3 regions of the Sessilibacter sp. MAH3 genome follow, and region 3 is predicted to be linked to each of the others. Evidence: predicted binding sites of a transcription regulator. Region 3 holds the regulator's gene; each other region holds the start of a gene.
The links. The regulator sigma-54, encoded in region 3, starts transcription at its own class of promoters, with help from an activator protein. The targets are predictions, from matches to a motif close to TGGCACANNNNTTGCNNT.

Region 1: fliE (flagellar hook-basal body complex protein FliE) is a predicted target of sigma-54. The motif match lies at 1,964-1,981, and genes of this name have one in related genera.
Region 2: nifB (nitrogenase cofactor biosynthesis protein NifB) is a predicted target of sigma-54. The motif match lies at 1,794-1,811, and genes of this name have one in related genera.

The regions. Positions count from the first base shown of each region.
Region 1 is NZ_BAAGIE010000022.1:43,798-47,065, reverse strand. Features, by position in the region: gene ACYQ2C_RS13650 (methyl-accepting chemotaxis protein) at 1-1,590, opposite strand, end outside; gene fliE (flagellar hook-basal body complex protein FliE) at 2,073-2,435, shown strand; gene fliF (flagellar basal-body MS-ring/collar protein FliF) at 2,481-3,268, shown strand, end outside.
Region 2 is NZ_BAAGIE010000009.1:116,005-119,272, reverse strand. Features, by position in the region: gene nifB (nitrogenase cofactor biosynthesis protein NifB) at 42-1,541, opposite strand; gene nifA (nif-specific transcriptional activator NifA) at 2,270-3,268, opposite strand, start outside.
Region 3 is NZ_BAAGIE010000008.1:72,463-75,730, forward strand. Features, by position in the region: gene lptA (lipopolysaccharide transport periplasmic protein LptA) at 1-173, shown strand, start outside; gene lptB (LPS export ABC transporter ATP-binding protein) at 218-943, shown strand; gene ACYQ2C_RS06840 (RNA polymerase factor sigma-54) at 1,327-2,934, shown strand; gene hpf (ribosome hibernation-promoting factor, HPF/YfiA family) at 3,033-3,268, shown strand, end outside.

The DNA.
Region 1 (3,268 bases), on a different contig from region 3:
ACTGTGTTCTAATTCTTGTTTTGCATCACGAACAATAGTAACCGCCTTTTGTGTATTGTCCGAAACTTCAACCACAGTTTCATTCATTTTTCCAATAGCATCTGCTATTTGCGCGGTACCTTTATTTTGGGCATGAAAATTAGATGTTGTTGATACCGTAATTTGCGCGAGTTGATCGGATGCGGCTGCTTGCCCGGTTGCGGAATCTAATATTTTGCCCACTAACTCTCTTAAATGGTTACTCATGGTTGCCATAGAGCTGTATATACTGTTGGGTGCAGCATTTTTATCAAAGGCATAGGCTAGGTTACCTCGTGCAACCAAGTCTGCGATTTTTACCAATTCTTCGGGTTCGCCTCCCAAGGGTTTGGTAATTGATTTTGCTAAAAAATTAGAAGCAATAATAATTACCACAAGTGCTATTGCTAAAATAGCCACAGAAATGTTAGTCAGTAAATAGCTATGAGCAAAAGCTTCGGATTTATCTATTTCCGATAAAATAACCCAATTTAAGCCTGCAACGTTTAAGGGCGAGTAGGCCGATAATACCAGGTTACCGTTGTAGTCAATGATGATATCCAATCCGGTTTCGCCGTTGATTGCTCGCGTAACCGCATCGGTATTTACAGAGCCTAATGTTGGATTCGCGAACGACGCAATAACCGAATGGCTTTTAGGATCAAAATAAGAATCCGAACGCATGAGTCTGTCAGAACCCACCAGATAGCTTTCACCCGTCTCTCCCATACCTGGCCGTTCTTGCATAATGGCATTAAGTCTACTGAGCGGAAATTGAACAATTAATACTGCAACCATTTCGGATTGATTAAATATTGGTTGCGCAACAAATCCAGTCGGTGCGTTATAAGATGGTAAATAATGAGAAAAGTCTTGAATTACAGGATTTTGATCGCGTTTATTGTTCATTGCTAGACGAAAAGCGTCTCCAAGACCACTTTGCGCATAGGGACCTGATTTTAGCGAAGTTGCAAAGTCAATTTCTTTAAAGACCGTATAAACAATGTCGCCAGATTTTGGATGAACGATAAAAATATCGTAGTACTCCAATTCCGCACGTACTTCACTCAAACTAGGATGAAGGCGAGCATGAACCTGATCGTACACAGGATAAAGAGCACTTTTAGCTAAAAGATCTTTATGACCGAGTGGATTTGAATTTTGCGCTATATAAGCGTCTTGGAGCAGAATGCCTTTATCGTCAAGTTTACCAAGTAAATCGCTGACTTTTGGCAATATTTCTGAAGGGTTTTGACGTTTAAATTCTGGCAAAAAATTATCTTGATAGTTTTTTTCGAGACGTCGCCGAGCTTCGTCAATACTCCCGGCCTTGTTATCTAAATCGTTAATGAAACGATTGTAGGCCTCAATAATATGAGCCGATTCTTCTATAATAAATGGGTCTTTGGTCATTAAAGAAACTTGAGAAAATATCGAGTTTAAATATCGATTTACTGAAGATTTTTTCTCTTCACGCACAGCTTCTAAGTGTGCGAACGACGTTTCTTCAAGAGCTTGGCTACTTATCCATAAAGCAGTAAAGCCAATAACAAAACAGGGCACTATGCCCATTAAACAACTCCACAACATCAATCGTTTTTTAAGAATCATTATTTTACTCGTAATAAAACCAATCTATGTGCCGCTTTATAGGCGAATATTTATTATTAATTTTTTATTAGATTTCTATAGTCCATGCTGTCTATAGCCATTCAATTAAGTGTAGATTGATTATTTATATTCGTATTGGTTGCCATAAAGAAATCATGGCATATTCCATTACTGTATTTCTGGTTTGGTCGGCGGGCAAAAACGGATATTACCATTTTCGAGGTATTACATTTTTAATTTCTAACCGTTATTTAATTCTTTAACTCTGCCATTCGAGTTGTTGATGGCTTCAAATTAATAAGCCCTTCTAAGAGAGAAACATCGATCATTTGAATGGCCCAAATTGTGCTCTTTCTGTCAGTAGTGGTGAATTGACAGTTTATTGGCAGATTCACGTCAATGAATTGATCATTTTAGTGATACTTACGAGGAAGGTTTTTACTGTGAATGTTTCTAATCGACCTGATATTCAACAGTTGCTGGTTAACATGCGAGACATGCGCTCACAGGTGCAAGTCCCAGATATTAATCACGTAGCCTTAGACGTTAAAGACAGTGTCACTTCGGTTAATCAAGCACAGGCCCCTGCATTTAATGAGCTTTTTGCCCAAGCAATTGATTCTGTAAACAGTTTACAACATCAATCAGGAGCCTTATCAAACGCTTATGCAATGGGTGACGAGTCGGTAGACATTGCCGATGTAATGATCGCAAGCGAAAAGGCTAAAATCGGTTTTCAGGCAACCTTACAAGTTCGTAATAAGGTTGTTGAGGCTTATCAAGAAATTATGAATATGGCCATTTAAGCGGTGATGTGAGTATTTGAAATGGCAGAAACTACAAGCGCGTCAATGAACAGTTCGCCCGCATCTAATAATTTATTAGAAGGGTTCAATAATTTAAATTTAATTCGCCAAGCTGGTCTTATGGTCGGCTTGGCGGCAAGCGTCGCCATTGGTTTTGCGGTGGTATTGTGGACGCAAAAAGAAGATTTTCGCCCGCTGTATGGCAGTTTAGATCGCTTAGACTCTGCGGAAGTGGTGGAAATATTAGAATATAACGACATTCGCTTTAAGGTCGATCCCAACACCAGCGCCCTGTTGGTTGCGGCAGACGATGTACACAAAGCACGTTTAAAACTCGCCGAGGCGGGCATTCCCGGTGAAGCATCGGTTGGCTTTGAATTATTGGATCAAGAACAACCTTTGGGCACTAGCCAATTTATGGAAGGTGCTCGCTACAAACGCAGCCTAGAAGGTGAACTTGCGAAAACAATCACCAGCATTAACAGCGTTAGGGCTGCGCGTGTCCATTTAGCCATTCCTAAAGAATCGGTCTTTGTTCGCAACGCCAGAAAACCGACGGCGTCGGTCTTTTTGGAGCTATTTCCGGGCAGAGGATTAAAACACGAACAAGTAAAAGCCATTGCTAATTTAGTTGCTTCGAGCATTCCGGAATTACAATTAGATGACGTAACTGTTGTTGATCAAAAGGGTAATTTATTAACAACCGGTGAAGAAATGGCAGAACTGGTTGAGGCTGCTCGTCAACGGGAATACACCCGTGAGCTTGAAAACGATTTAATTGCCCGCGTTAATGGTATTTTAAATCCGTTGGTGGGTAGCGGAAATTATCGTGC
Region 2 (3,268 bases), on a different contig from region 3:
ATATAAAAAGCACTCTCGATAATCGAGAGTGCTTATATCAATCAGGCAGTGGCGAGACTTTCCTCTTCAACTTCTTCCAAAGCACCAGATTCAATCATCTCTTGATAAACAGCCATTACCGCGTCGTCAATTGGCTCCATGGCGTGTTCGCCATTGGGTTGAATTCCGGCTTCTTCCAAAAGACCCCAGGGTTCAAAACCAATTTTAGAGCAGAGTACGGCCTCACAACCTTGCAATGCCCGAATACTTCCGGCCAATGCACTTTCTTTTTCGCCACAACTGTCGCCACCAATACAATATTGATCGACCTTGCGGTGGCTAATAAAGCGAACACCGTCTTGAGATGCTTCATAAATTAAAAATTCGGTAGCGTGACCAAAATGTTGATTAATTACACCTTGGCCACTGGTTGCAACTGCCATAAGCACGGGTCGATATTTTTTACTGCTTATGACCGGCGTTGCGGCTGCGGCTAAACGGGCTTTTTTCGCTTGTTTCTCTGCGAGTTCTTCTTCAATACCTTGATGAACAGCCGCACGTACTTTCATGGCTTTACCGTAGTCGATATCCATTTTAGCGATTTTATCTAACGTGAATTCTTCACCGCGATCTTCGCCTAAAAGACCCACAGCGTCGGCACGACATTGACGGCAGTGACGCATCATGTTCATATCACCCGAACATTGATCTTGCAAATCTTGTAATTCTTCGGGGGTTGGTCCGCGTTGACCCATCACACCATAAAAAGTACCGTGCTCGGCTTCGGCAATTAATGGCATTACGTTATGTAAAAATGCACCTTTCGATTTAACGATACGGCTCACTTCTTTTAAATGCTGATCATTAACACCCGGAATCATCACCGAATTTACTTTCACTAAAATGCCCCGAGCGGCAAGCATTTCAAGACCTTTTTGCTGTTGCTCGATCAGAATTTTTGCACCTTTAATTCCGTGAATACGGCGATTATTCCAATAAATCCATGGATAAATTTTGGCACCAATTTCTGGATCGACGGTATTAATAGTGATAGTAACGTGGTCTATGTTGGTTTTTGCTAGCTCTTCAACACTCTCGGGCAACGCTAAACCATTGGTAGAAACACACAATTTAATGTCTGGCGTCTCTTGGGTAAGCATGCGGAATGTTTTAAAAGTGCGTTCTGGATTTGCTAATGGGTCGCCAGGTCCGGCAATACCTAACACGGTCATCTGCGGAATATTCGCCGCAACGGCCTTTGTCTTCATCACGGCTTCTTCTGGCGACAGTAATTCTGAAACAACACCGGGACGAGACTCGTTGGCGCAATCGTATTTACGATTACAGTAGTGACATTGAATATTACAGGCCGGAGCCACCGCAACGTGCATGCGCGCAAAATAATGATGCGCTTCTTCTGAATAACAAGGATGATTATAGACTTTCTGGCGAATATCCTCGGGCAGATGAGACATTTGATCGTCTGTACTACCGCAAGAGCCCGAAGAACAACCCCCCTCCTCACTTGCAGATACTGCTTCATTTATCACGCTAAGATCCATAATGAACTCCTTAACCTGCCATATCACAAAATTGGTTTTAGGAAGTGGATCGTCGGTTTTGGTGTTAACCTTGTCATTTGACAAAATTAATTGCGATTCACCGAGCAACAAATGCTTAAACAGTTAAACAATAAAATCTCTGCATTCTCAGCCAAAAATATTTTCAACAAAAAACACTTAGATACATTATTTTAAATTGTTAGAGCACATTTTATTTACCGACGAACTACCTCTGTTTGTAGTCATTGGTTAAATGCAACCTCTGTGCCGCGATAAATAAAAGTTTACAAGCTTGTTTTATAAGGGTTTTTTAAATAATTGTCGGTTTAACGACACAAACATCAACAAACTGAAACAACAAAAATGTCTAATTAACAACAGAAAAAAGATTAAAATAACAAGAGTTTTGTAAGGCAATTGTTTGATAAAAAGCAAACAATCACAATATTATAAAAATAAGAATCACTCACACGACTTGCAGCAGCTAAAAAGAAACTCAGATTAATCCTGATTTTTCGGCAACCTAAGAATTTGTCGCCGGTTTCAAAAACAGCGCATCAAGGAATTCAAAAACAGCACATCAAGAAAATTGTATCGAAAATAGCAATCACAGGATCAATTACTGTCCTCTGATTAAATCAGGCAAGAGTTAATCAGAGGTTGATACCTATAAAAAAACACGAGTTTCGTTTTAAACCACTTTTTACAACAACAGCTAGCTCTTAACTTTAAATTTTCCGCATATTAATTTTTAACGTTTGAATACGATAAGCAATTTGTCGTGGTGTCATTCCTAACAGTCTTGCGGCCCTGGCCTGTACCCAGCCCGCTTGTTCGAGCGCAGCGGTAACGCGTTCACGCTCATCAAGATTTTGATCGTTTAAATCTACATCGGATACCACCGGTCTTGCCGGTTCAAATTTGGGCTGTTCATTGGTTGTCATAGAAATAACATCCAAATCAATACTGCCATCCTCACACATAACCGCCGCACGTTCTAAGCAGTTTTCAAGCTCGCGAACATTGCCCGGCCAATTGTGCGACATGAGTGTTCGAATTGCTCCGTCGGTAATTCTTAAAGGACGACCTTGTTGTTTACCGATTTTATCCACCAAGAACTCCGATAATTCTGGAATATCTTCGACCCGTTCCCGAAGCGGCGGCAAATTAATAGGCATTACGTTGAGGCGATAATAAAGGTCTTCCCTAAACTTGCCTTCTTCAATATCGCTTTCTAAATTTCTGTTAGTTGCGGCAACAATACGAACATTAACTTTAATGGTTTGGTTGCCACCAACTCGTTCTAACTCGCTCTCTTGTAAAACCCGCAACAACTTCGCTTGGAACATTGGAGAAATTTCACCAATTTCGTCTAAGAATAAAGTTCCGCCGTCGGCTTGTTCAAAACGACCTTGCCGTTGCTTTATGGCACCGGTAAAAGCGCCTTTTTCGTGACCAAATAATTCAGATTCTAAAAGGTTTTCAGGCAACGCAGCACAATTGAGTTTTACAAAAGGTTTGTTACTACGAGGTGAATTGTAATGAATAGAACTGGCGATTAGCTCCTTTCCGGTACCCGACTCGCCGCGGATCAGTACGGTACTGTCCCATTTACCCACGCGTTTAATTTGCTCGAAAATTTTTCGCATCGAATCGGAGCTACCAACAACCATTTTATCAAAACTGAATTTGACGCGATTTTTGCGTTGCTGATCGCCATGATCTAT
Region 3 (3,268 bases):
AGAAAATCAAACTGTCCGTAAATGCGCAAATTGATCAGGGCGACGGCTCGAAAATCAACAGCGATACCATCGATTACGACCTTAAAGACTCCTATGCCGTAGCGTCGGGTGAGAATCGAGTGAAGTTGATTATTCAACCTCAAAATAAAGACACCACAAACACCAACCAATAAACCTTGTTAAATCTTTCAATTAATCACTACCAGCACTAAGAGTTATGAGTCGACTGAGCGCTAAAAATTTGGCCAAAAGCTACGGATCGAGACAAATCGTATCCGACGTTTCATTTTCTGTGTCAACGGGAGAAGTTGTTGGCTTACTCGGCCCAAATGGTGCGGGAAAGACCACGTGTTTTTACATGATTGCAGGAATTGTTAAAGCCGATCACGGCAGCGTTTGGATCGACAACGAAGACATTACCAATCTTCCCATGCATGGCCGCGCCAGACGCGGACTTGGCTATCTCCCACAAGAAGCATCGGTATTTAGAAAGCTATCGGTCAAAGACAATATTTTAGCAATCTTAGAGACTCGATCCGATTTATCTGCAACAGATCGCAAAGACCGAGCGCAACAACTTTTAGAAGAATTTCACATCACCCACGTACAAGACAGCCAAGGCATCGCCCTATCCGGTGGTGAACGTCGTCGCGTCGAAATTGCTCGCGCGCTAGCGACAGAACCACGCTTTATCCTTCTTGACGAACCCTTTGCCGGCGTGGACCCAAAATCCGTCGGTGATATCAAGCAAATTATTGAACACCTTCAATCACGAGGAATTGGCGTACTCATTACCGACCACAACGTTCGCGAGACCTTAGATATCTGCGAGAAAGCCTATATTGTGGGCGGCGGGTTTATCATTGCCGAAGGCGACGCTGAGACGGTTTTATCCAATCAAAAAGTCAGAGACACTTATTTGGGTGAAGGCTTTAAGCTCTAAATTGAGCGGCCACCTCAACCGACCCTCAATAAAACAACAAAAGCCTCAACACCTATCAAAGGACCCAAAAAAAGACTCTTTTTTAGCCTACAAGACCACCCAAAAGACATTTTAGGCGACATTAAAAAACCGCTTTACCTTGCTGTTGAAATAGGCGAACATTGGTCTTACTGTTAAGTGATCAACAAGTAATCCCCTCCGCTAAAGCACTCGCTGTTCTTTTATTTTTTCCCTCAAAACATTTATTTAAAGAGAATTCAAGGTTGGGCATATTTTTTGCTTAATAGCTGTTGCAAAAACGCCCCTTTCAAGTCTACACTGACACTAAGCTTGATCAGAATCAGCTCCGATTCTGACACCGTTTTTGGAAGTAGTGTCAAGTTATGAAACAATCATTACAGCTAAAAATGGGTCAACAATTAACGATGACCCCTCAGTTGCAGCAAGCCATTCGCCTGCTACAACTCTCAACGCTCGATCTTCAACAAGAGATTCAAGAAGCTCTTGAGTCTAATCCCATGCTCGAAGTTAGCGAATCCGATGACTCTCACCTTGATAGCGGTGAGTCCGGCGACAACAGCGAACAACCCAACGAAATTTCCGACAACTTCAGCGAAGAAAAAGTTACCGCAACCGCATCCGAATCCGATTCTGGCGACGCCCAAGAAGGCGAATGGCAGGAAAACATTCCCGAGGATTTACCCGTTGATACCCAGTGGGACGACATTTACCAAGGCAGCAGCAACTCTTCCTCGTCATCAGCCGTAGAACGAGACGACAGCTTTTTCGACAGCCAAATCGACAACACCGAGACCCTTCAAGAATACTTACTGTGGCAATTGAATCTGACTCCAATGTCAGAAACCGATCGAACCATTGCTTTAGCAATCATAGACTCGGTAGAGCCCAGCGGTTTGCTCTCAAGCAGTATCGAGGAGATTTTTCACGGCCTACGCGGTGACTGGCGTGAGAATGACGAAGATGCCGAACAAGAAAGCGGTGAGCTTGAAGCTTCTGAACCTCTAAACGAAGACGCAGATACAGACGCAGATACAGACGAAGACCTAAGCCTAGACGAAGTGATTGCGGTTCAACACCGACTTCAACTGTTTGATCCTATCGGCTCTTGCAGCGTCGATTTGTCTGAATGTTTGATGGTACAACTCAATCAATACGCCAAAGAAACACCCGGACTGGAAACCGCCAAGGCGGTAGTTGCAGAGCATCTAGCGTTACTTGGCAGTCGTGACTACAAACAGTTAATGCGTAAATGTCGCGTTAAAGAGCCCGAACTCAAAGTTGCGATCGATTTAATTCAGGAATTAACACCTCATCCCGGCGCTACTATCGGCAGCAGCGATACCAGCTATATCGTTCCCGATGTTTTTGTGAGCAAGCAAGAAGGTCGCTGGATCGTAGAGCTGAACCCAGAAATAGCCCCTAAAATTCGCATCAACAACAATTACGCCAGTCTTGTAAAGCGTGCCGATAGCAGCGAAGACAACACCTTCTTGCGAGATAATTTACAAGAAGCACGCTGGTTCTTGAAAAGTTTACAAAGCCGCAACGAGACTCTACTGAAGGTTGCAAGCTGCATTGTTGAAAAACAACAGGGCTTTTTAGATTTCGGCCCAGAATCCATGAAACCTCTAGTACTTCACGACATTGCCGAAGACGTAGGCATGCATGAGTCGACAATTTCACGGGTAACAACGCAAAAATACATGCACACGCCTCAAGGCATCTTTGAGTTAAAATACTTTTTCTCAAGCCACGTCAGCACAGACAATGGCGGCGAATGCTCTTCAACCGCAATACGTGCCATTATCAAAAAGCTGGTTGCCGCAGAAGACGCTCGCAAACCCTTAAGCGACAGCAAAATTACCGCGTTACTGGCAGATCAAGGCATTCAAGTCGCCCGAAGAACCATTGCGAAATATCGCGAATCCTTGGGTATTCCAGCCTCGAACGAACGTAAAAGACTGGTCTGACCAACCATGACTCGGTGATCTCGACCCTAATTCATACCCGATTACACGGGCTTAAAACCTGTGTAATCAATGACTTAACTCTGACATGAGGAATAACAATGACTCTTAGCATCAGTGGGCACCACGTCGAAGTCACCGACTCTATTCGAAATTATGTTGAAACTAAATTTGAAAAACTCGGCAAGCACAACCCGCAAATCACTACAATCAATGTTGTATTAAGGGTTGAAAAACAAAGACAAAAAGCAGAAGCTTCCGTACACATAAGTGGCAAAGATATATTTGCCGAGAGTGAATCTGACGATCTGTATATTGCCATCGATGAAATGGCCGT